Regions from separate parts of the Dactylosporangium salmoneum genome, predicted to be linked through region 2. Evidence: riboswitches for the same ligand, from Rfam matches in the RefSeq annotation. Region 2 holds a riboswitch; the other holds the start of a gene.
What was found. A riboswitch is a leader RNA that binds a small molecule or an ion and turns the genes downstream of it on or off. The one in region 2 is predicted to bind S-adenosylmethionine.
Positions count from the first base shown of each region.

Region 1 (11,537 bases), 140 kb from region 2:
AAGCAGAGCGTGCGCTCCGACGCCGAGCGCTTCGCCGACCAGGGCTACGCCGTGCTCACCTGGACTGCCCAGGGCTTCGGCCGCTCCACCGGCGAGATCCACCTGGACAGCCCGGACTGGGAGGTCAAGGACGCCCAGCGGCTGATCGACTGGCTCGCCGCGCGGCCCGAGATCCGTAAGGACGGCAACGACCCGAAGGTGGCCGCCGTCGGCGGCTCCTACGGCGGCGCGCTGTCCCTGCTGCTGGCCGCCCAGGACGCCCGGGTCGACGCGATCGTGCCGATGATCACCTGGAACGACCTCGTCAACGTCTTCCTGCCCGGCGGGGTGTTCAAGAAGCAGTGGGCGGGGGAGTTCTTCGGCTCCTCGGAGAACCCGGCCAACCCGCAGTGCGGGCGCTTCGCCGAGGACATCTGCAAGGCGTACCTCGACATCGCCACCACCGGCCGGTCCACCCCCGCCACCGAGGCGCTGCTGCGCAAGTCCTCGCCGTCGCAGGTGCTGGACCGGATCAAGGCGCCGACGCTGCTCATCCAGGGCCAGGTGGACACCCTGTTCCCGCTCAGCGAGGGCGACGCCAACGCCCGCGGCATCGCGGCCAACGGCACGCCGGTCCGGGTCGCCTGGTACACCGGCGGCCACGACGGCGGCAGCGGCCCGCAGTCCGAGGTGGACCGGCTGCGGCAGCTCAGCGACCAGTGGCTCGGCCACTACCTCAAGGGCGACGGGGCGACCCCGCCGACGAGCTTCACCTACTCGCGGGTCTCCGGCCTCAACGCGCAGGGCCGCGGCCTGGTCACCGCCGCCTCCTCGGTGGACGCCTACCCCGGCCTGAACAATGTCGGCGCCGCCGTCACGCTGCAGGGCCCCGACCAGCGGATCGCCAGTCCGCCGGACGGCAATCCGGCGGGCATCTCCTCGCTGCCCATCGCCGGGCTGTCCGGCCTGCTCGGCGCGGCCGGCGCCGGCGGGATCACCCAGGAGATCCCCGGCCAGCACGCCGACTTCGTCTCGACCCCGGTCGGCGCGGCCCTGGACGTCGCCGGCGCGCCGAAGGTGCGGCTGCGGGTCGCGTCCCCGACCGGCGAGGCGACGCTCTTCGTCAAGCTCTACGACGTGCCGGCCAAGGGTGAGCCCTCGGTGCCGGACGGGCTCATCGCCCCGATCCACCTCACCGGCCTGCCCAAGAACATCGGCGACGCCGTGCCGGTGACCGTCACCCTGCCCGCGGTCGTGCACCGCTTCGAGGCGGGCAGCCGGGTGCGGGTCACGGTGGCCACGGCGGACACGGGCTACTGGTCGCCGACGGAGCCGGTGGTGTACACCGTCGCCCTCGACGGCTCGGTCGACCTCCCCGCCATCGCCGGCACCCCGCTGGCCAACCCCGACATCGTCTGGCGCTACGTGCTCGCCGGGCTGCTCGCGGCCATCGCGCTCGGCCTGGCCGTGGTGCTGGTCCTCGCCCGGCGGCGGGCCCGGCGCATCGACCGCAGCGTCGACGCCGAGCTCGTCGACACGCCGCTGGTGGTGCGCGGGCTGCGCAAGGAGTACAAGGACTTCGTCGCGGTGGCCCGGGTGGACTTCACCGTGCGGCGCGGCCAGGTGGTCGGCCTGCTCGGCCCGAACGGCGCCGGCAAGACCACCTCGCTGCGGGTGCTCATGGGGCTGACCCGGCCGACCGCGGGCGAGATCCTCGTCTTCGGTCACCGGCTGCTGCCCGGCGCACCGGTGCTGTCCCGGGTCGGGGCGCTGGTCGAGGGGCCCGGCTTCCTGCCGCACCTCACCGGGGCGCAGAACCTGGAGCTGTACTGGAAGGCGACCGGCCGCCCGGCCGAGGACGCCCACTTCGAGGAGGCGTACGAGATCGCCGGCCTCGGCAGTGCGGTCAACCGGCGGGTGCGCACCTACAGCCACGGCATGCGGCAGCGGCTGGCCATCGCCCAGGCCATGCTCGGCCTGCCGGAGCTGCTGGTGCTCGACGAGCCGACGGACGGGCTGGACCCGCCGCAGATCGCCGAGATGCGCAAGGTGCTGCGCCGCTACGCCACCGGCGGGCGGGCCGTGCTTGTCTCCAGCCACCTGCTGGCCGAGGTCGAGCAGACCTGCACCGACGTGGTGGTGATGCACCGGGGCGAGGTGGTCGCGGCCGGGCCGGTCGACGAGATCGTCGGCGAGTCGCCCAGCGTGCAGCTGGACGTTTCCGACGTGGACGCGGCCGAGAAGGTACTGCAGGAGCTCACCGGCGTGCGCTCGGTGGCCTGGTCCGGCGGGCGCGGCCTGGTCGTCGACATCGACGGCGCGCCGCGGGCCGAGGTGGTGGCGGCGCTGGTCAAGGCCGGGGTCGGCATCGACCGAATCGCCCCGCGGCGCCGGCTGGAAGACGCGTTCCTGTCGCTCGTCGGCGGGGACACCAAGGCGAGTGGGGAGCGGCCGTGAGCGGTCCGGAGCGGAGCGGAGGGGCCGCGAACAGTATGAACAGCTTTAGCTCAGGCCGGCGCCGGAGCGAAGCGGAGGGGACGGCATGAGCACCGACGTTGTTGGGGGAGCGGTGGGGTACCGTCCCCGCGCCACCCTCTCGCTGTGGACGGAGATCCGCAGGCAGGCCTCCCGTCGGCGCACGCAGATGGCGCTGGGCTTCATGGTCCTGCTCCCGCTGATCATCCTCATCGCGTTCCAGCTGGACAGCGGCAACAACAACGACAACGGGGGCGGCGGCAACGGCGAGTTCTCCCGCCTGTCGGACCTGGCGACCTCCGGCGGCCCGAACTTCACCCTGTTCACGCTGCTGGTGTCGTCGGGCTTCCTGCTGGTCGTGGTGGTCGCGCTGTTCTGCGGCGACACGGTGGCCAGCGAGGCCAGCTGGGGCAGCCTGCGGTACCTCCTGGCGATGCCCGTCCCGCGAGCCCGCCTGCTCGGCATCAAGCTGGCCGTCTCCCTCCTCTACAGCCTGCTGGCCGTGCTGACCCTCGTCGGCACCGCGCTGTTGGCCGGCACGCTGCGCTACGGCTGGGCCCCGCTGAGCGCGCCGATCGGCGGGGACATCCCGGCCGGCACGGGGGTGGTGCGGCTGCTGGAGATCGTGGGGTACCTCTGCGTCTGCCTGCTCGTCGTCGCCTCGCTCGCGTTCCTGCTGTCGGTGTCGACCGACGCCCCGCTCGGCGCGGTCGGCGGCGCGGTGCTGCTGCAGATCCTGTCCAACATCCTCGACCAGATCACCGCGCTGGGGAACCTGCGCACGGTCCTGCCGACGCACTACAACGACGCCTGGCTCGGCCTGCTCTCCAGCCCGATGCAGGTCGACGACCTCGTCAAGGGCGCCGTGGCCGCGATCGCCTACGCCACGGTGTTCTTCGCCCTCGGGTTCTGGCGCTTCCTGCGCAAGGACGTGGTCAGCTAGACCCAGGTCCACCGGGCGCCCTACCGGCGGGTAGGGTGCCCGGTCATGCGAATCTCCGCCCTCGGGGGCGCGTGCGCGTTGGTCGTCGGGCTCGCCGCCCTCGCGGCGGGCCTCTACTACGACCAGGGCCACCTGGTGCAGTGGGCCCACTTCGCGCAGACGTCCAACGTGACCAAGGGCCCGACCGAGCTGGAGACCGCGCGCGTCTTCAACCTGCTCGGCTCGTTCGCCAGCGCCTTCGCCGCGATCGTGGCCGCCGGCAGCACCCTGCTGGCCCGCCTGGCCGGCCGCTCCGGCGAGTGGGTGCTGCGCCTGACCGCCGTACTGCTGCTGGTGGTCATGCTGCTGGTCGCGGTGGCGGTCGTCGTCGGCTCGTTCACCGGCGACGAACCGGTGGCGATCATCGACACCCCGTGGTGGCTGCTGGCCGTCGAGTGGGGCGCGCTCGCCCTGGCCGTCGTGGGCGCCGCGACGGCCACCGCCCAGCTGTGGCGCTTCGTCCCGGAGTCGGAGGAAGCGGCCGCCTGAACGGGCATATCCCGCGGGTACGACATGTCGGGCGCTCCGCGCCACGATGGGCGCCGCGACGGCCACCGCCCAGCTGTGGCGCTTCGTCCCGGAGTCGGAGGAAGCGGCCGCCTGAACGGGCATATCCCGCGGGTACGACATGTCGGGCGCTCCGCGCCACGACATGTCGGATTTATGCCACGGCGGACGAAAAAACAGAGACTATGCCCCGTCAGGGTAAATATCCGACAAGTCGCGGCACGGAGTGCCCGACTTGTCGGCTTGTTCCCGTCGACGGGTGCTATCCCTCGTAGCCGCTGACGGTGCGCATCGGCGGGCGGTCGGGGTGGGCGACGGCCGTCTCCCGCGGTACAACGGCGGAATCATGCCGCTCGAACTGCGTCAACGTCGGCCAGAGCGAGCGGCTCGGCAACACGCGGGCGTTGATCGTCTGCAGGATCGTGGCGGCCATCCGCCCCAGCGCCGCCGTGTCCTGGTGCCCGTGCGTGCGCTGGCCGAGGTCGACCTGCGCGATGGCGTCCAGCCCGTGCTCGCGCCAGGCGTCGATGAGCAGTCCGGTCTCCACGCCGTAGCCGGCCGCGAAGGGCAGCGACTCGAGCAGCGAGCGGCGGGCCGCGTACTCCCCGGCCAGCGGCTGCACGACCCCGGCCAGCTCCGGGAAGTAGGCGTTGAGCAGTGGCCGGGCGGCCAGCTCCGTGACCCGGCCGCCGCCGGCCGCCGAGAGGTCCAGCAGCGGGCGGTCGTAGAACGCCTTGACCATCAGCGTGGCGGGGTCGGCCAGCAGGGGGCCCAGCAGGCCGGTCACGAAGTGGGGGCGGAAGTCGGTGAGGTCGGCGTCGACGTACACCAGGATGTCGCCCTTGGTGACCGCGAGCGCCTTCCACAGCACCTCGCCCTTGCCCGGCCGGGAGCCGGTGCCCGGCAGGATGTCGTCGCGGTGGTGCACAGTCGCGCCGGCCGCCGCGGCCACCTCGGCGGTGCGGTCCACCGACCCCGAGTCGACCACGATCAGCTCGTCGACCAGCGGGCCCAGGGTGCGCACCCCGGCCACGATCTCGCCGACCGTCGGCTCCTCGTCCAGCGCCGGTAGCACCACGCTCACCCGGGTGTCGCCCTTCGCCGCCAGGACCTCCTCCTCGGGCCAGTCGCGCCAGCCGGAGGTGCGCCGGGCGAACCAGTCCGCCGCGATCGGGTGCATGAGATCAACGCTAGCGGTGTCCGAGTCGTGAGATGACTCATACCCGGCCCCCGGTGGCGCCCCTTACACTGGTGGCACAACTTCATACCTCATCCAGAGGGGCAGAGGGATACGGCCCGATGAAGCCCCGGCAACCCCTGCGCGCGTCTCGATGTCGAGGCCAGTGCGCGGTAGGTGCCAAATCCGTCCCGGTGCACGCCCGTGCGCTTGGGAAAGATGAGAGGAAAGGCCTCCGCCATGACCTCGACGCTCAGCGTCTTCACCGACTCCCCGGCCCGCAACCTGGTTTGCCGCGGCTGCGGCGCCACCTTCTCGCTCGCCGCGCAGCACGCCTGTTACGAGTGTTTCGGCCCGCTCGAGGTGGGTTACGACCCGGCCGCGCTGGCCCAGGTGACCCGCGAGCAGATCGAGGCCGGCCCGCAGAACATCTGGCGCTACGCCCCGCTGCTGCCCGTCGGGGTCGACCCGGACACCCGCGTGAGCCTCGACCCGGGCCTCACCCCGCTGGTCAAGGCCGACGGGCTGGGCAAGGAGCTCGGCTTCACCGCGCAGCTGTGGGTCAAGGACGACTCGGCCAACCCGACGCACTCGTTCAAGGACCGGGTCGTCTCGGTGGCGCTGACCGCGGCCAAGGCGCTGGGCTTCACGCGGTACTCCTGCGCCTCCACCGGCAACCTGGCCAACTCCGTCGCCGCGCACGCGGCCCGGGCCGGCGTCCCGTCGACGGTGTTCATCCCGGCCGACCTGGAGCCGGGCAAGATCATCATGACCGCCGTGTACGGCGGCGAGGTCGTCGCCATCGAAGGCTCGTACGACGAGGTGAACCGGCTCTGCTCGGAGCTGACCGAGACCGACGAGTTCGAGGACACCGCGTTCGTCAACGTCAACGTCCGGCCGTTCTACGCCGAGGGCTCCAAGACGCTCGGCTACGAGGTCGCCGAGCAGCTCGGCTGGCGCATCCCGGCCCAGGTGGTCATCCCGATGGCCAGCGGCGAGCTGCTCACGAAGATCGACAAGGCGTTCGCCGAGCTGGTCGAGATCGGCCTGGTGCCGCCGACCGAGTGGAAGGTCTTCGGCGCCCAGTCGGCCGGCTGCAACCCGATCGCCAAGGCCCTGCACGACGGCGTCGACGAGATCACCCCGGTCAAGCCGACCGGCATCGCGAAGTCGCTGAACATCGGCGACCCGGCGGCCGGCGTCTACGCCCTGGAGTCGGTGCGGCGCACCGGGGGCTGGATGGAGTACGTCGACGACGACGAGATCCGCGCCGGCATCCAGCTGCTCGCCCGGACCACCGGCGTCTACGCCGAGACGGCCGGCGGGGTGACCACGGCGGTGCTCAAGAAGCTCGTCGAGTCGGGCAAGCTCGACCCCAGCGCCGAGACGGTCATCTTCAACACCGGCGACGGCCTGAAGACCCTCGATGCGGTGGCCGGCAACGTCGGACCCACCCACCGGGTGAAGCCGTCGCTCAAGTCCGCCCGCGAGGCCGGCCTGCTCGGATGATTTTTCCGGCCCCGTAGTTACCCAGCGTTCAGGAAAAGAGAGCGCTTTCAGACCGGGACGTGGAACGGGTTGCCCGAATGGCGGTTATGTCCGACACGGAGTGTGATCGACAGCGCGCCGTGCGCTGATCGGTGGACTTGACGCCTTAGGTACCTAGGTCCAGGATGCTCGGTGCGGGAGGACGTGTCGCCGCGAGCTTTCGCCGATATCGGTGGAGGCCGCGACCACAACACCGGAGGTGTTGGCGAGCGTCCTCTCGACCAATTTCCGGGCATAAATGGTTTGCCGCGCCGGCTCACGCGCGCCCACCCTGAGGCCATGGCCCAGACCACGCTCGAGATCGTCGAGGTGCACGCCGATGACCCGGCGGCGATCGACGCGACCTACGACATCGAGGAAACGGCGATGCGCGCCGACGTGCCGGACTGGCCCGACGGCAGCCGGTTCCACCACGCGGCGCTGTTCCGCATCCCGGCGCCCTGGCACGGACGCCGCGTCTTCCTCGCCCTCGACGGCGACGCGCCGGCCGGCACCGTCCAGCTGGAACTGCCGCTGCGCGACAACCTGACCAACGCCCACATCGACGTCCGCGTCGCCCCCGGGCACCGGCGCCGCGGCGTCGGCCGGGCTCTCTACCGGCACGCGGCCGAGCTCGCCCGGGCCGCCGGGCGCACCACCGCCCACTCGTTCAGCCCGCTCGCCCCCGCGCATGAGGCCTTCTGTGCCGGCCTCGGGATGCGCGACGGCCTGACCGACGCCCGCCGGCGGCTGCTCATCGCCGACCTCGACCACGCCGCGCTCGACCGGCTGCACGCCGAGGGCCTGGCCCGCGCGGACGGCTACACCGTGGTGCGATGGGAGAGCGAGGCGCCGGAGGAGTACCTCGAGGACCTCGCCGCGCTGGACAGCTCCTTCATCGCCGAGACGCCGATGGGCGAGCTGGAATACGAGCCGCAGAAGATCGACGCCGGGCGCTTCCGGGAGCAGCAGCGGATGTTCGTCGCCTGGGGCTTGCGGCGCTACCAGACCGGCGTCGTCCACGCGGCCAGCGGCCGGCTCGTCGCCTGGACCGCGATGCGGCTGAGCGAGGGCGTCGACTGGCACGCCTGGCAGGGGATCACCCTGGTGCACCCCGGGCACCGCGGCCACCGCCTCGGCATCGTGGCGAAGGTCGAGAACCTGCGGGCGATGCTCGTCGCCGAGCCGGCGGTCACCACGGTCGACACGTTCAACGCGGTCTCGAACGACTACATGATCGCGATCAACGAGGCCATGGGGTTCCGCTTCGCGGGCACCTGGGCCAACTGGCAGGGCCCCACCGCCTTCTAGGCTCGATGCGGCTTCGCCCGGTCGACCCACACCGGGCGGTGGCAGGATGGCGCCATGGAGAACTCACACCCCATGTTCACCAGCCACGCCGACACGCTGGAGCGGGCGCTGACCGCGATCGCCGAGCGTGCGTACTGGTCCAACTATCCCGAGTCGCCGAGCCCCCGGATCTACGGCGAGCACGCCGCAGCCGAGGGTGAGGCCGCCTTCCGCGCCTACCTGGGCGCCGACTTCCCGCTGAAGGACCAGGCCGGCATCGCCGACTGGGTGTCGACCGAGAGCTCGCCCTTCGGCGTCGCGCTCGACGTGCGGTACCCCCACCTGGACCTCGACGCCGCCTTCGCCGCGCTCGCCGAGGGCATGCCGGCGTGGCGGGCGGCCGGCCCGCAGACCCGCGCCGGGGTCACCCTGGAGATTCTCGACCGGCTGCACAAGCGCGTGTTCGAGCTCGCCAACGCCGTGCACGCGACCACCGGTCAGGCCTTCGTCATGGCCTTCCAGGCCGGTGGGCCGCACGCCCTGGACCGGGCGCTGGAGGCGGTCGCCTACGCCTACCGGGAGATGACCCGCACGCCGGCCACCGCCGACTGGGAGAAGCCGGCCGGCAAGGGGCAGACGCTGCACATGTCGAAGAGCTTCCATGTCGTACCGCGGGGGGCCGCCCTGGTCGTCGGCTGCAACACGTTCCCGACCTGGAACTCCTACCCCGGCCTGTTCGCGTCCCTGGTCACCGGCAACCCGGTGATCGTCAAGCCGCACCCGCGGGCCGTGCTGCCCCTTGCGATCACCGTCAAGATCGCCCGGGAGGTGTTGGCCGACGCCGGCTTCGACCCCAACCTCGTGCTGCTGGCCGCCGAGGCGCCCGGCGAGGGGCTGGCCAAGACGCTCGCCCTGCGCCCCGAGGTGCGCATCATCGACTTCACCGGCTCGACCGAGTTCGGCGACTGGCTGGAGGCCAACGCCCGCCAGGCCGTCGTCTACACCGAGAAGGCCGGCGTCAACACGATCGTGATCGACTCGACCGACGACTTCGCCGGCATGTGCCGCAACATCGGGTTCTCGCTGGTGCTGTACTCCGGGCAGATGTGCACCACCCCGCAGAACATCCTCGTCCCGGCGACCGGCATCGCCACCGACGAGGGGCACAAGAGCCTCGACGAGGTGGCCCAGGGCATCGCGAGCGCGGTCGCGAAGCTCACCGCGGACGCGGCCAAGGGCGTCGAACTCACCGGCGCGATCGTCAACGAGAGCGTGCTGGAGCGGCTGGCGAACGCGGCCACGCTCGGCGATCCGGTGCTGGAATCCTCAGACGTTTCGCACCCCACCTACGCCGGCGCGACGGTGCGCACCCCGCTCATCCGCAAGCTCGGCGCCGACGACGCGCAGACCTACGGCACGGAGTGGTTCGGGCCCATTTCCTTCGTTGTAGGAACGGATTCCACGGTGGGTAGTTTGCGGATCTTCGCCGACACCGTCGGCAAGAAGGGCGCATTGACCGCTTCGGTGTATTCGACGTCGGAGGACGTCCTGGACGCCATGGAAGAGGCCGCGCTGCTTGCCGGCGTGCATTTGTCAGTCAACCTTACGGGCGGGGTCTTCGTGAACCAGTCGGCCGCCTTTTCGGACTTCCATGCCAGTGGCGCCAATCCGGCCGCCAATGCCGCGCTGACCGACGGGGCGTACGTGGCGGGACGCTTCCGGGTAGTTCAGTCACGCCGTCACGTCTAACTCTGTTACTTACTAACACGTAGTCGCCGGGCGATGTCTGATCATGCAAGAGAAGGCATGCTCGGCGACCTTTTCAAACTGCTTGATTCGTGACCTTGCTGTCCGATTTGGGCCTGTCGAGGCAGGGGTAACTCCTGTACCGTGCGGTTCGGTCGTCGTTCCTTCGCCGGAGCCACCCCCGGATCCGGCGGCTGTGGTCGAAGGCCCGGGGGCTGGTCCCCACAGCCAGCCGAGTGACGCAGCAGGACCGAAGTAGAGGAAGTGCACCGTGGCACAGGGCACCGTCAAGTGGTTCAACAGCGAGAAGGGCTATGGCTTCATCGCGGTCGACGGGGGACAGGACGTGTTCGTCCACTTCTCCGCGATTCAGATGGACGGCTACAAGTCGCTGGAAGACGGACAGCGCGTGGAGTTCGAGATCGCGCAGGGCCAGAAGGGCCCGCAGGCGGAGCAGGTGCGCCACCTCGCCTGATCAAAAGTCCGCATTCACCCCGCCGGGGCACCGTCCTCATTGATGAGGAACGGTGCCCTGCGTGTATTTCCGGGTCTCTTTTCGGGCTTTGGGGCGTTTTGCGCCGATGGTGGGTCCTCGGCCGCTAGAGTTGATCTTGCCCTCCGCCACCTTGCCCGTCACCCCCGGTTTGCTTGCACTCGACTGGCCAGAGTGCTAAACAAGGACTTGGCACTCGCGTCAGGCGAGTGCCAATGGTCGGGACGGTGCAGCCGCTCCGGTGGGCAACCGCCGGGAGGCTGGTCGTCGCGGGCTCATCCGGCCCGACCGCCGGGGATCCCGCTGGGTCCTCGCAGGGTGCGAAACCAGGCGGTGAGCCGCCGACCCCGCGTGGGTCGAGGCGAATCGTGAGTGTCCAGGAGGACAACGCCGAATGGCCAAGATTATCGCGTTCGACGAAGAGGCGCGCCGCGGTCTCGAGCGGGGCATGAACACCCTCGCCGACGCCGTCAAGGTGACGCTGGGCCCCAAGGGCCGCAACGTCGTCCTCGAGAAGAAGTGGGGCGCGCCCACCATCACCAACGATGGTGTGAGCATCGCCAAGGAGATCGAGCTCGAGGACCCGTACGAGAAGATCGGCGCTGAGCTGGTCAAGGAAGTCGCGAAGAAGACCGACGACGTCGCCGGTGACGGCACGACGACGGCGACCGTGCTGGCGCAGGCGCTGGTCCGCGAGGGCCTCCGCAACGTCGCCGCCGGCGCGAACCCGATGGCCCTGAAGCGCGGCATCGAGGCGGCGGTCTCCTCCGTCGCCGACGAGCTGGCCAACCTGGCCAAGGACGTGGAGACCAAGGAGCAGATCGCCTCCACCGCCTCCATCTCCGCCGGTGACTCCACGGTCGGCGAGATCATCGCCGAGGCGATGGACAAGGTCGGCAAGGAAGGCGTCATCACCGTCGAGGAGAGCAACACCTTCGGCCTCGAGCTCGAGCTCACCGAGGGCATGCGCTTCGACAAGGGCTACATCTCGCCGTACTTCGTGACCGACACCGACCGGATGGAGGCCGTCCTCGACGACCCCTACATCCTCATCGTCGAGTCGAAGATCTCCGCGGTGAAGGACCTCCTCCCGGTGCTGGAGAAGGTCATGCAGTCGGGCAAGCCGCTCGCGATCATCTCCGAGGACGTCGAGGCCGAGGCCCTGGCGACCCTCGTGGTGAACAAGATCCGCGGCACCTTCAAGTCGGTCGCCGTCAAGGCCCCCGGCTTCGGCGACCGCCGCAAGGCCATGCTGACCGACATCGCGATCCTGACCGGCGGTCAGGTCATCAGCGAGACCGTCGGCCTCAAGCTGGAGAACGCCGACCTGTCCCTCCTCGGCCGCGCCCGCAAGGTGGTCG
Region 1 covers NZ_BAAARV010000083.1:236,015-247,551, reverse strand. Annotated here, with positions in the region: gene ABD352_RS42540 (alpha/beta fold hydrolase) at 1-2,436, shown strand, start outside; gene ABD352_RS42535 (ABC transporter permease) at 2,522-3,397, shown strand; gene ABD352_RS42530 (hypothetical protein) at 3,443-3,925, shown strand; gene ABD352_RS42525 (glucosyl-3-phosphoglycerate synthase) at 4,206-5,123, opposite strand; SAM riboswitch class I at 5,210-5,346, shown strand; gene thrC (threonine synthase) at 5,361-6,629, shown strand; gene ABD352_RS42515 (GNAT family N-acetyltransferase) at 6,948-7,958, shown strand; gene paaN (phenylacetic acid degradation protein PaaN) at 8,013-9,686, shown strand; gene ABD352_RS42505 (cold-shock protein) at 9,955-10,158, shown strand; gene groL (chaperonin GroEL) at 10,571-11,537, shown strand, end outside.
Region 1: linked by a shared signal. The riboswitch ahead of thrC (threonine synthase) and the one ahead of ABD352_RS41920 (aminotransferase class V-fold PLP-dependent enzyme) in region 2 are both predicted to bind S-adenosylmethionine.

Region 2 (11,537 bases):
TGGTGTCCGCTCTGGACATGTCCCGTGTGGAGAAGACCCTCCTGCTGCAGGACATTGCGTACTGGCTGATTCGCAACGGCCGGTCGGACGCGGAGCGAGGCGAGGTGATCGAGGCCTTGCAGCGCAAACGGCCAACCATGGTGCAGATCCGCAGCACCGCGGAGGAGATCTATGCACACCTGCTTGAGCGCAGCGGCCTTATCCGCGAGCCGGTCGTCGGCCGGGTCGACTTCATCCACCTGACGTTTCAGGAGCATCTGGCCGCGCTTGGCGTGCTCTCCAGCGGCGACATCGGCCTGTTGCTGGCCAGCGCCCATCTCGATCAGTGGCGCGAGGTTGTGATCATGGCGGTCGGCAACGCCAGCTCGCACGACCGGGAAGCGATCATGCGAGGGCTGCTGAGCCGGATAGAGAAGGACCCGGACTCTCGCGAGCAGCTGATCTTGCTGGCGTTCCTGTGCTTGGAGACTGCGCCGGAGCTCGCCGTCGAGTTGCGTATCGCGGTCGAAAGGCATGCTGCTGAGGTTCTTCCGCCGAAGACGGTCCGCGCGGGCCAGGCGCTCGCGGCCGTCGGCCCATCGGTCCTCGAGTCGCTACGCCGGGTCCAGCCGACACTGGCGGGCGAGGTTGTGGCCACTATCCGCGCGGCGGCCGAGATCGGTGGGCCAGATGCGCTCGACATGATCGAGCAGTGGAGCGACGATCGCCGTGCGGACGTGGTGGACGAACTGCTGCGGGCCTGGCCCCGATTCGACCGTGCGTCGTATGCGAGACGGGTGCTTCGACGTTCGCCGCTGAAGGAGGGGCACGTCGTGCTCGACGACGCTGAGGCGCTGCCGTACGTACACCTGCTGGAGAATCTTCGCTCGCTCGATGTTGTGACGCCGGACGGGCTGGCAGATCTGGAGTTCGTCGCCGGCTGCGCCGAACTGCGTCGGCTCAAGGCGGTTGCACCAGCGTCAGGGCAACTGCATGCGCTGTCCGGACTGCAGCGACTCGAGTGGTTGAGCCTCTCGTCCTCGCCGGTCGGGTTCCTGAGCGGCGAGGACATTTCCCTGCCGAGCGTGACCACGCTGGGTCTTGCGGGCTTCGGCGGGCCGGTCGACGCCGAGGCGGTCGCGCGGTTTGCGCCGAATGTGCAACATCTCGTCCTCGAGAATGTCTCGTTCACCCACCAGCGGGTCTTCGAAGCGCTCCCGCTTGGCCTGCGGACGCTCTCGCTGCGGCACTCCGACGTGCAGTTCGGCCCGGAACTCGCGAGATACACAGAGCTCGAGTTTCTGGACCTCGGTGGAGTAGGGCACATCGACGGGGAGGTAATCCGGCTGCTGGGCGGCCTCCCGAACCTCTACGAGGTCAACCTGCTCGGCTGTTCCGGTCACTTCAACGTGGAGCCGCTACGCCATCGGGGCATTGCAGTGACCACCCTGCGGGGGCATGGCCGACTGCGCCTCTGGCGCCGGCTCCCCTACAACGGGCGACCCGTCGAGTTCTTGTAGCTGGCTTCACGCGGACTTCTTCGCCGCGGTCTTCTTCGCCGGCGTCGCCTTCTTCGCCGCGGCCGCCGTCGTCTTCTTCGCCGCAGCCTTCTTCGCCGGGGCCTTCTTGATGGGGGTCGGCTCCTCGGCGGGCTCCTCGTCCACGGCCGCCGCCTGGGCGCGCTTCGCCGGGGCCTTCTTGATCGGCGTCGGCTCCTCGGCGGGCTCCTCGCCCCGGGCCGCCCGCGCCCGCTCGACCGAGGCGCGCAGCGCGGCCATCAGGTCGACCGCCGCGGCCGGGGCCTCCTCGGCCTCCTCGGGCTGAACCACCTCGCGGCCGGCCACCTTCGCGTCGATGACCTCCTGCAGGGCCTCGCGGTAGTTGTCGGTGTAGGTGGACGGGTCGAAGTCGGCGGCCATCGACTCGATCAGCGAGCCGGCCATGGCCAGCTCGGCCGGGCGGGCGGTGACGTCCTCGTCCAGGATGTCGAACTTGGCCGCGCGGATCTCGTCGGGCCACAGCATGGTGTTGAGCACCAGCACGCTGTCCCGGACGCGCAGGGTCGCCAGCTGCTCGCGCTGGCGCAGGGCGACCTTCACGATGGCGACCCGGTCGGTGTTGGTCAGCGCGTCGCGCAGCAGGGCGTAGGGCTTGGCCGCGGTCTGCTCGGGCTCCAGGTAGTACGCCTTGTTGTACAGGATCGGGTCGACCTGCTCGGTCGGCACGAACTCCAGCACCTCGATCGCCCGGCTGGTGGTCAGCGGCAGGTCGGAGAAGTCGTCGTCGGTCAGGATCACCATCTCGCCGCCGCCGAGGTCGTAGCCCTTGGCGATGTCGTCGTAGGCGACCTCCTCGCCGTCGACGGAGCAGACCCGCTTGTACTTGATCCGTCCGCCGTCCTCCCGGTGCACCTGGTGGAAGCGGATGTCCTTCTCCTCGGTCGCCGAGTACAGCCGCACGGCGATGGAGACCAGGCCGAAGGAGACCGCGCCCTTCCAGATCGCGCGCATGAAGATCCTTTCCGCAGCGTGTGGACCTTACTCATCAGAATCGCATCGTTTCGAGCCGGGCGCGAGGAACTCGCAGGCGAACTATGGTGTGGGCATGGCAGGGCCGCCGGCACCGATGCTCGCCTCGCCCGGACCGCTGCCCACCGGGCCGGGCTGGGCCTACGAGTTCAAGTGGGACGGCATCCGGGCGATCGCCGTGGTCAGCGGCGGGGCGACCCGGCTCTTCGCGCGCAGCGGGGCCGAGGTGACGGCCGCCTATCCGGAGCTCGCCGGGGTCGGGCGGGAGCTGGCCGACTCGGTGCTCGACGGCGAGGTGGTGGCCATGGACGAGGCCGGGCAGCCGTCGTTCCAGGTCCTCGCCGAGCGCATGCACGTGCGGGAGCCGCACCGGGCGGCCCGGCTGGCCGCCGCGGTGCCGGTCACCTACCTGGTCTTCGACGTGCTGAGGGCCGAGGGCGAGGAGGTGGTGTCGCTGCCGTACCGCATCCGCCGCCAACGCCTCGAAGGACTCGCCCTGGGCGCCCGCGCGGTCGTGCCCCCGTCCTTCGAGGACGGCGCGGCGACCGTGGCGGCCAGCCTGGAGAACCGGCTCGAGGGCGTGGTGGCGAAGCGGGCCGACTCGCTGTACCACCCGGGCATTCGCACCCCCGACTGGGTCAAGGTGAAGCTCGAGGAGAGCGCCGAGTTCGTGGTCGGCGGCTGGCGGCCGGGCAAGCGCGCGCTGGGCGCCCTGCTGGTCGGCGTGCCGGCCGCGGACGCTCCGGGCGGCCTGACCTACCGGGGACGGGTCGGCGGCGGCATCTCCGGCGAGTCCGAGAAGTCGCTGCTGGCCGCGCTCGGCCCCCTGTCGACGAGCCAGAATCCCTTCGGCGCATCGGTACCGCGGGAGGACACCCGCGGCGCCGTCTGGGTGCACCCGCACCTGGTCGTCGAGGTCAAGTTCAGCCACCGCACGCGCGACGGCCGGCTGCGCTTCCCGCGCTTCCTGCGCATCCGGCCGGACCTCACCCCGACCGAGGTGAGCGATGCCTGACCGGCTGCGGGTCGAGGTCGACGGGCGGCAGCTGGAGATCTCCAACCTCGACAAGGTGCTGTACCCGCGGGCCGGCTTCACCAAGGGCGAGGTCCTCGACTACTACACGAGGATCGCCCCGACGCTGCTGCCGTACCTCGCCGGCCGCCCGCTCACCCGCACGCGGTACCCCAACGGCGTCGACGGCGCCAGCTTCTTCGAGAAGAACGCGCCGGCCGGCACGCCGGAGTGGGTGCGCACGGTACGGCTGCCGGTGCCCGGCTCGTCCAAGGGCCGCGAGAAGATCGACTTCATCGTGGTCGAGGAGCTGGCCGCGGTGGTCTGGCTGGCCAACCTCGCCGCGCTGGAGCTGCACACCCCGCAGTGGCGGGTCGACGCCGAGGGCCGCCCGCTCGACCCCGACCAGCTCGTCGTCGACCTCGACCCGGGCCCACCCGCCGGCCTGCCCGAGTGCTACGAGGTGGCCCTGCTGATGCGCGAGCGGCTGGCCGCCGACGGGCTGGGCTGCGGCCCCAAGACCTCCGGCAAGAAGGGCATGCAGCTGGTCGTGCCGCTGCCCGGCGACGAGCCGGCCGACGAGGTCAGCGCCTACGCCAAGGCGGTCGCCGAGGAGCTGGCCGCCCGCCACCCGCGGCTGGTCGTGGCCAAGATGGCCAAGCAGCTGCGCCCCGGCAAGGTGTTCATCGACTGGAGCCAGAACAACGCGTTCAAGACCACGGTCGCGCCCTACTCGCTGCGGGCGGGGGAGACCCCGACCGTCAGCGCCCCGCTGACCTGGGACGAGGTCGAGGCCGGCGAGCTCACCGCCGCCGACCTGACCCCGTCCGCGGTCCTGGACCGCGTGGCCGACCTGGGCGACCTGCTACGGGGCGCCCGGTAGCCACTCGCTCCCGCACCTACCGCAGGGCGGCCAGGAGCCGTTCCACGTGCTCCTCGGTGGTGCCGATGCCCAGGCTGGCCCGCACCGCGTGCTCCGGGGCCCGGTCCGCGCCCTTGCGCTCGGCCGCCTCGGCGAGCAGCCGGCGGGTGAGCGGGTGCGCGCAGAACAGCCCCGTCCGCACCCCGATCCCGTGCTCCCGGCCCAGGGCCACGGCCACGTCCCCGGCGTCGCGGTCGAGCAGCGCGAACGAGACGATCCCGACCCGCTCGGCATCGGCGGGGAAGAGCCGCAGCTCCTCGACGTGCGGCAGCTCGGCCAGCCCGGCCCGCAGCCGCGCGACCAGGGCGCGCTCGTGGCCGTTGAGCCCGTCGGCCCGCAGGGTGCGCAGCGCGGTGGCGATCGCGACCGCGCCGAGCAGGTTCGGGGTGCCGGCCTCGTGCCGGGCCGCCCCGCTCGCCCAGCGCACCGCGTGGTCGTCGCCGACGTGCGCGCTGGCCCCGCCGCCGGCCAGGTAGGGCTCGGCGGCGTCGAGCCAGTCCGCCCGGCCGGCCAGCACGCCCGCGCCGAACGGGGCGTAGAGCTTGTGACCCGAGAAGGCCACGTAGTCCGCGCCGAGGCCGGCCAGCGCGGCCGGGTCGTGCGGGGCCAGCTGGGCCGCGTCGACCGCGATCCGGGCGCCGAAGCGGTGCGCCACCTCGGCCAGCCGGGCCACCGGCCACACCTCGCCGGTCACGTTGCTCGCCGCGGTCACGCTGACGAGCACCTGCGGGGCCCGGACGCGGGCCAGCGCGTACCCCAGCGCCTCGACCGCCTCGTCCGGCGAGCGCGGCACCGCCAGCCGGACGGTGTCGCGCCAGGGCAGCAGGTTGGCGTGGTGCTCGGCGTCGAACGTGAGCACCCGGGTGCCGTCCGGCAGGGCCCGGGCCAGCAGGTTGAACGCGTCCGTGGTGTTGCGGGTGAAGATCACGGTGTCGCCGGCGCCGCGGCCCAGGGCGTCGGCGACGGTCTCGCGGGCCTGCTCGTACTCGCGGGTGCAGCGCTGCGACAGCGCGCCCGCGCCGCGGTGCACGGAGCCGTAGTAGGGCAGCAGCTCGGCCACGGCGTCGGCGACGGCCCGCAGGCAGGGCGCGGTGGCGGCGATGTCGAGGTTGGCGAAGTCGACGGAGCGTCCGTCGGGCAGCTTGATCTCGCCGGGGGACAGCACAATGGACACGGGTGACCCTTTCGCTCGCGCTTGCCCGGACACACCGCGTGCCGGGCCAGGTCATCACCCGGGGCACCCCGCCGCGAACGCGAGGGTTGCCGGCCAGCAAGCCGGGGCTTGTGCGCTGGCACTCATGACCTGTCCAGACGGTACCGCGGATACAGTGGCCCCATGAGCGAACTCCCGCCGAGTGGGACGCCGAATTCGCCCACATCCGGCCCGCCGGACTCCCCCTCGTCGGGGGCTCCGGCCTCGGGGCCGGGTGCCTGGGCAGCGCCCAGCGGCGGTTCCAGCGAGCCGGTCTCCGGTCCGGCGCATCCGGGTGGCGGGCCGGCCGAGCCGGTCTCGGGCCCTGCTTGGGCGTCTCCGGGTGGGGGTCCGGCCGGGCCGGTCTCGGGCCCCGCATGGGCATCGCCGGGCGGGGGTCCGGCCGGGCCGGTCTCCGGTCCCGCTTGGGCGTCCCCGGGTGGCGGTCACGCGCATCCGGGCGGCGGGCCGATCCCGGGCCCGGCGCCCAACCCGTGGGCCCGGCCCACCGCTGGCCCGCCGATCGTGCCGCAGGTCCAGCTCGGCCACGCCTCCGCCCCGCCTGGCGCGCCCTCTGGCTGGCCGCCGGTGCTGCCGGGCGTCGCGGTGCCGAACGTCATCGAGGCGGCCGAGCCCAGCACCGGCCAGCAGGAGTACCCGACGGCCGCGCTCGCGCTGGCCGCCGCCCCGCCGGCCAAGCGGTCCGACAGGCGGCGGCTGTGGACGCTCATCGGGGTCATGAGCTTCATCGCCCTCTGCGGCGTGGCCGTGCTGACCTTCTTCGGCTTCAACGGCGGCTTGACGGGCCTGGTCGTGGGCGTGGTCTCCGCCGTCGTGCCGGTGCCCCTGCTGGTCAGCTGCTTCCTGTGGCTCGACCGGTACGAGCCGGAGCCGGTGAAGTACCTCATCTTCGTCTTCGGCTGGGGCGCCTGCGTGGCCACGGCGGTCGCCCTGGCGGTGAACACCACGAGCGCCTACTTCGCCGACAAGGCCGGGCTCAGCGAGTCGCTCGTCGCGGTGCTGGTTGCGCCGCTGATCGAGGAGAGCATGAAGGCCCTCGGCCCGGTGCTGCTGATCTGGCGCCGCCCGCGGGCGTTCAGCGGCATCATCGACGGCATTGTCTACTGCGGAATGTCGGCGGCGGGCTTCGCGATGATGGAGAACATCCTTTACCTCGGCTTCAAGGGGTACGGCGAGACGGCCCAGAAGGCCGGCGCGGCCTCGGGCGCGGCCGCGCTGGTGGGCATCTTCATCGTGCGCATCCTGCTCAGCGGCTTCGCGCACCCGCTCTTCACGTCGATGACCGGCATCGGCCTGGGCGTCGCCTCGCGCACCTCGAACCGGGCGGTGCGCTTCCTCGCCCCGGTCGCCGGCCTGCTCCTCGCGATGTGCCTGCACGGCTCGTGGAACCTCATGTCGGTCATCGGCTCGACGACGACCATCGTGCTGCTGTACGGCTACTTCGCGGTCATGATGCCGATCTTCCTGGCCATGGTCGGCTTCGCGCTGTGGCTGCGCGCCAACGAGGGCCGGCTCACCGAGCGCATCCTGGGCGAGTACGCGCGGGCCGGATGGTTCTCGCCGCCGGAGGTGGCCGCGCTGGGCACGCTCGGGCGGCGGATCTCGGCCCGGCGCTGGGCCAAACGGGTGGCCGGCGACGCCGGGGCCAAGGCGATGCGGGCCTTCCAGTTCGACGCGACCCGGCTCGCGCTGCTGCGCGACGGGCTCTACCGCGGCCTGGACGACGAGCCCAAACGCCGGATGGAGACGCTCGCCGAGGAGCGGCAGCTACTCACCGCGCTGGACGCCTACCGCCAGGTGTTCGTCGGCCGCGACCCGACGGCGCCGCGGGCGGTGTGGGACGGGGCGCGGTACCACATCACGTTCCCCGACGGCGTGGTGCGGGTGCTCGACCCGCCGCCGACCCCGGTCGTGCCCGTGCCCGTCGCGGTGGCGCCGCCGCCCCCGCCCCCGACGGCCCCGACGGCCTTCGCGGGGCCCTACGGCTACCGGTAGCGACTCAGAGGTAGAGGCCCGTCGAGTCCGGCTCGACCCGCCGGGCCGCGACCGCGTGCACGTCGCGCTCGCGCAGCAGCACGTAGTCGCGGCCCTGTAGCTCCACCTCGGAGCGGTCCTCGGGGTCGAACAGCACCCGGTCCCCGGCCACGATCGAGCGCACGTTGGGCCCGACGCCGACCGCGGTCGCCCAGGACAGCCGCTTGCCGACCGACGCCGTGGCCGGGATGACGATGCCCGACACGTGCCGGCGCTCGCCCTCGGCGCCTTCGAGCCGCACCAGGACCCGGTCGTGCAGGAGCCGGATCGGCAGGGCGTCGCCGGACGTGGCCTCTGATGATCCGCCGGACGTCGCGCCGGTGGACGGCTGGTATCCGGCGGTGGGTTGTGCTGTCACGGTTGCGACGCTACCGCCTTGATGCGTGCCAACGCCCAGCGACCCGGACTACGGTGGTGTCCTGGTCAATAGCGAAAGCGCGTCAAGGGAGGTCGCACGTGGGCCGGTTCGACTCGGTGCGGGCGAGCCTGCGCCGCGCCTACCTTCAGCGCCTGGAGGAGGCGAGGGCCGAGCGGGAGGTCGCCGCCGCGGTCGACGCGGCCGTGCCGGATCTGCCGCCCGAGCCGGAGCCGGCGATCAACCACGCCACGACGACCAGCCGCGACGACGCCGAGATACCGCACGGCCTGCGCGTGGCCGCCGCCTGGTCCTGGCGCCTGCTCATCCTCATCGCCGCGCTCGCGGTGCTGCTGTGGCTCGTCGGCCGTCTCAGGACCGTGCTCATCCCGCTGAGCATCGCGCTGCTGCTCTCGGCCCTGCTGGCCCCGGCGATGGGCTTCCTGCGCCGGCGCGTGAAGCTGCCCTCGTCGCTGGCCGCGTTCCTCGTCCTCGTCGCCGGCCTCGGCCTGGTGGCCGGCGTGCTGACGCTGGTGATCAGCGAGTTCGTGAACGGCTTCCCGGCCCTGTCCGACAAGGCCTCCGACGGCGTGGAGCAGATCCAGGACTGGCTCACCACCGGCCCGCTGCATCTCAGCGGCCGGCAGCTCGACGCCTTCTTCTCCGCCGCCACGACCTGGCTCAACGACAACCGCGGCAGCCTCACCGACAGCGCGCTGAGCACGGCGACGGCGACCGTCGAGGTCCTGGCCCTGATGCTGCTGATCCTCTTCGTCACGTTCTTCTTCATGCGCGACGGCAAGCGGATCTGGTACTTCCTCACCGGCATCCTGCCCACCCCGGCCCGCGACCCGATCCGCCGGGCCGGCGAGGCCGCGTGGCGCACCCTGGTCGCCTACGTGCGGGCCACCGTGCTGGTCGCGTTCATCGACGCCCTGGGCATCGGCCTGCTGCTGTTCTTCCTCGACGTCGACTTCTGGTTCCCGCTGGGCACCCTGGTCTTCCTGGGCGCCTTCGTCCCGATCGTCGGCGCCACCGTCTCCGGCGCCGTCGCGGTCCTGGTCGCCCTGGTCGACGAGGGCCCGATCACCGCCCTGGTCGTGCTGATCGGCGTGATCGCGGTCCAGCAGCTGGAGGGCCACGTGCTGCAGCCGCTCATCATGGGCCGCGCGGTCTCGGTCCACCCGCTGGCGGTGATCGTGGCCATCGCGACGGGCGTGGTGCTGGCCGGCATCATCGGCGCGCTGGTCGCCGTCCCGCTGGTCGCGGTGCTGAACACGGGCATCCGCCATCTTGTCCAGCACCGCCACGAGCCACCACCCGAGGCGGTCGTCGTCTCGCCGGACTGACGCCGGGGCTCAGTCGGTGAGGCGGACCCGGACGCGGCGGTTCGCCTTGCCCTTGCTCTCCACCTTCACCACCTGCAGGCGCCCGATCTGGGCGGTCGAGGCGACGTGCGTGCCGCCGTCGGCCTGGGTGTCCAGCCCGGTGATGTCGACGATGCGGATCTCCTGCTCGTCGGCCGGGATCAGGTTGGACTGGGTGCGGATGATGTCGGGCAGCGCCAGGGCCTCGTCGCGGCCAAGCACCTTGGTCACCACCTTGCGGTCGGCCACCACCTCGGCGTTGACCAGCTCCTCCAGGCGGGCCTTGAAGTCCGGCGGCACCTCGGGGAGGTTGAAGTCCATCCGGGCCTCGGCCGGCTCCATCGAGCCGCCGGTGACCAGCGCGCCGAAGTCGCGGAAGACCACGCCACACAGCACGTGCAGGCCCGAGTGGGTGCGCATGAGCTTGGTGCGGCGGTCGTCCTCGACCGCGCCCGTCACCTCGGTGCCCACCGGGGGCAGCGGGTCGTCCTCGGCCGGTTGCAGGTAGAGGTCGTCGGCCTTGCGGGTGCCGACGATGCGGGTCTGCACGCCCTGCCAGAGCAGGACGCCGTGGTCCGGTGGCTGGCCGCCGCCGCCCGGGTAGAACGCCGAGCGGTCGAGCACGATGCCCTCCTCGGGGGAGGAGTGCAGCACCGTGCAGGTCCACTCGCGCAGCGTAGGGTCGGCCAGGTCGAGCCGGTACGTGCGGCCGTGATGTGTGACACCCATGGAAGCCGACTATATGCGGCGAGTCGGTCCCGCCCAGCGAAGTGAGGTCGTCATGCAATACAAGACCCGTCAGTCGCGAATCTGATACATGCCGCCGGGTCGGCCGTTCGGCCAGAAACGCTCAGCCGTTCAGGAAATCGGAGATCCGGCCGCGCAGGTCGGCCCGCTGGGTCCACAGGATGCCGGGGCGGTCGTAGACGTGCAGCTCGGCGTTGGGCAGGGCGGCCGCGAGCTGCTCGGCCACCACGGCCGGGTGCAGGTCGTCGCCCCGGCAGCCGATCACCAGGCAGTCGGCCCGCACCGCGGCAAGGTCGGCCCGGTCCCGGATCGCGGCCTGCTCGGCCAGGTCGGTCAGGCCCGCTGCCAGGCCGTCGCGCATGAGCTGGTCGAGGCGCTGGCGCAGGAACGCCCAGACCGAGGGCGTGTTGCGCATCTGGGCCGGGATCTCCTGGGAGATCACGTCGGCCACGGCCCCGGCGTCGCCGGCCTCGATCGCTCCCAGCAGCGCGGTGATCCGCTGGTGGGCGGCGGCCGGCCGGGGCGCGTCGAGCACGGCGGGGAGGAAGAACACGGCCCGGTCGAAGCGGCCCGGGTTGTCGGCGAGCAGGCGGGTGAGCGCCCCGGCGCCGAGGCTGACGCCGAGGGCCCGGGTCGCGCCGGCCAGGTCGGCGATCGCCCGCAGGTCGCGGGCCAGGTCCTCGTACGTCCAAGCGCCCGCCGGCGCCGCCGACTGCCCGTGTCCGCGGAACTGGAAGAAGACCTTCCGCCCGCGCACGGCGCTGCCCAGCGGGCGGGTCTCGGCGATGCCGCTGCCCAGCCCGTGCGCGAACACGGTCACGGGCGTGCCCTCGCCGGTCACCAGCTGCTCCAGCTCCACGCCGTGCGGCGTGGCGACGAGCTCGGTCGGCGGGGCCGGGATGGTCGGCCGGCCGGTCTGCGGCCCCCGGGTCACCGGCGGGCGGAACCGGTCGGGTCGCCCGTCCGGTGGGGGCGGCCAGCGGAAGTCCATCACGGGGAGCCCGTCACCAGGAGCCGTGGCCGTCGACCGCGTCGCGCAGGGCGGGCCGGATGTCGAGCAGGTACACCGCGAAGATCCCGGCCGCGATGAGCGAGAAGATGCCGAGGTAGCCCAGCAGCAGGTTGGGCGAGATCGCGGTGAGCAGCTCGCCGCCACCGATCAGGGCCAACCAGACCGACTTGGACATGGTGCCGATCGCCGGGAAAGCGTCGGTGCGCTGCACCACGCAGTGCAGGAAGGCCGCGGCCCCCAGCACCAGGACGAAGATCCACACTGCGATGGAGATGTAGTTCTCGACCTGGGCGTAGAAGATCGGGACGGCACTCACCATGCACCGAGCTTATGCCGAAGCCCCCCGGCCCGTGCGCGACGGTGCCGGA
Region 2 covers NZ_BAAARV010000083.1:97,131-108,667, reverse strand. Annotated here, with positions in the region: gene ABD352_RS41940 (NACHT domain-containing protein) at 1-1,499, shown strand, start outside; gene ku (non-homologous end joining protein Ku) at 1,506-2,489, opposite strand; gene ligD (non-homologous end-joining DNA ligase) at 2,584-3,522, shown strand; gene ligD (non-homologous end-joining DNA ligase) at 3,515-4,402, shown strand; gene ABD352_RS41920 (aminotransferase class V-fold PLP-dependent enzyme) at 4,419-5,648, opposite strand; SAM riboswitch class IV at 5,628-5,745, opposite strand; gene ABD352_RS41915 (PrsW family intramembrane metalloprotease) at 6,159-7,649, shown strand; gene ABD352_RS41910 (GroES family chaperonin) at 7,654-7,962, opposite strand; gene ABD352_RS41905 (AI-2E family transporter) at 8,145-9,392, shown strand; gene ABD352_RS41900 (alanyl-tRNA editing protein) at 9,402-10,139, opposite strand; gene ABD352_RS41895 (alpha/beta fold hydrolase) at 10,261-11,151, opposite strand; gene ABD352_RS41890 (DUF2516 family protein) at 11,162-11,488, opposite strand.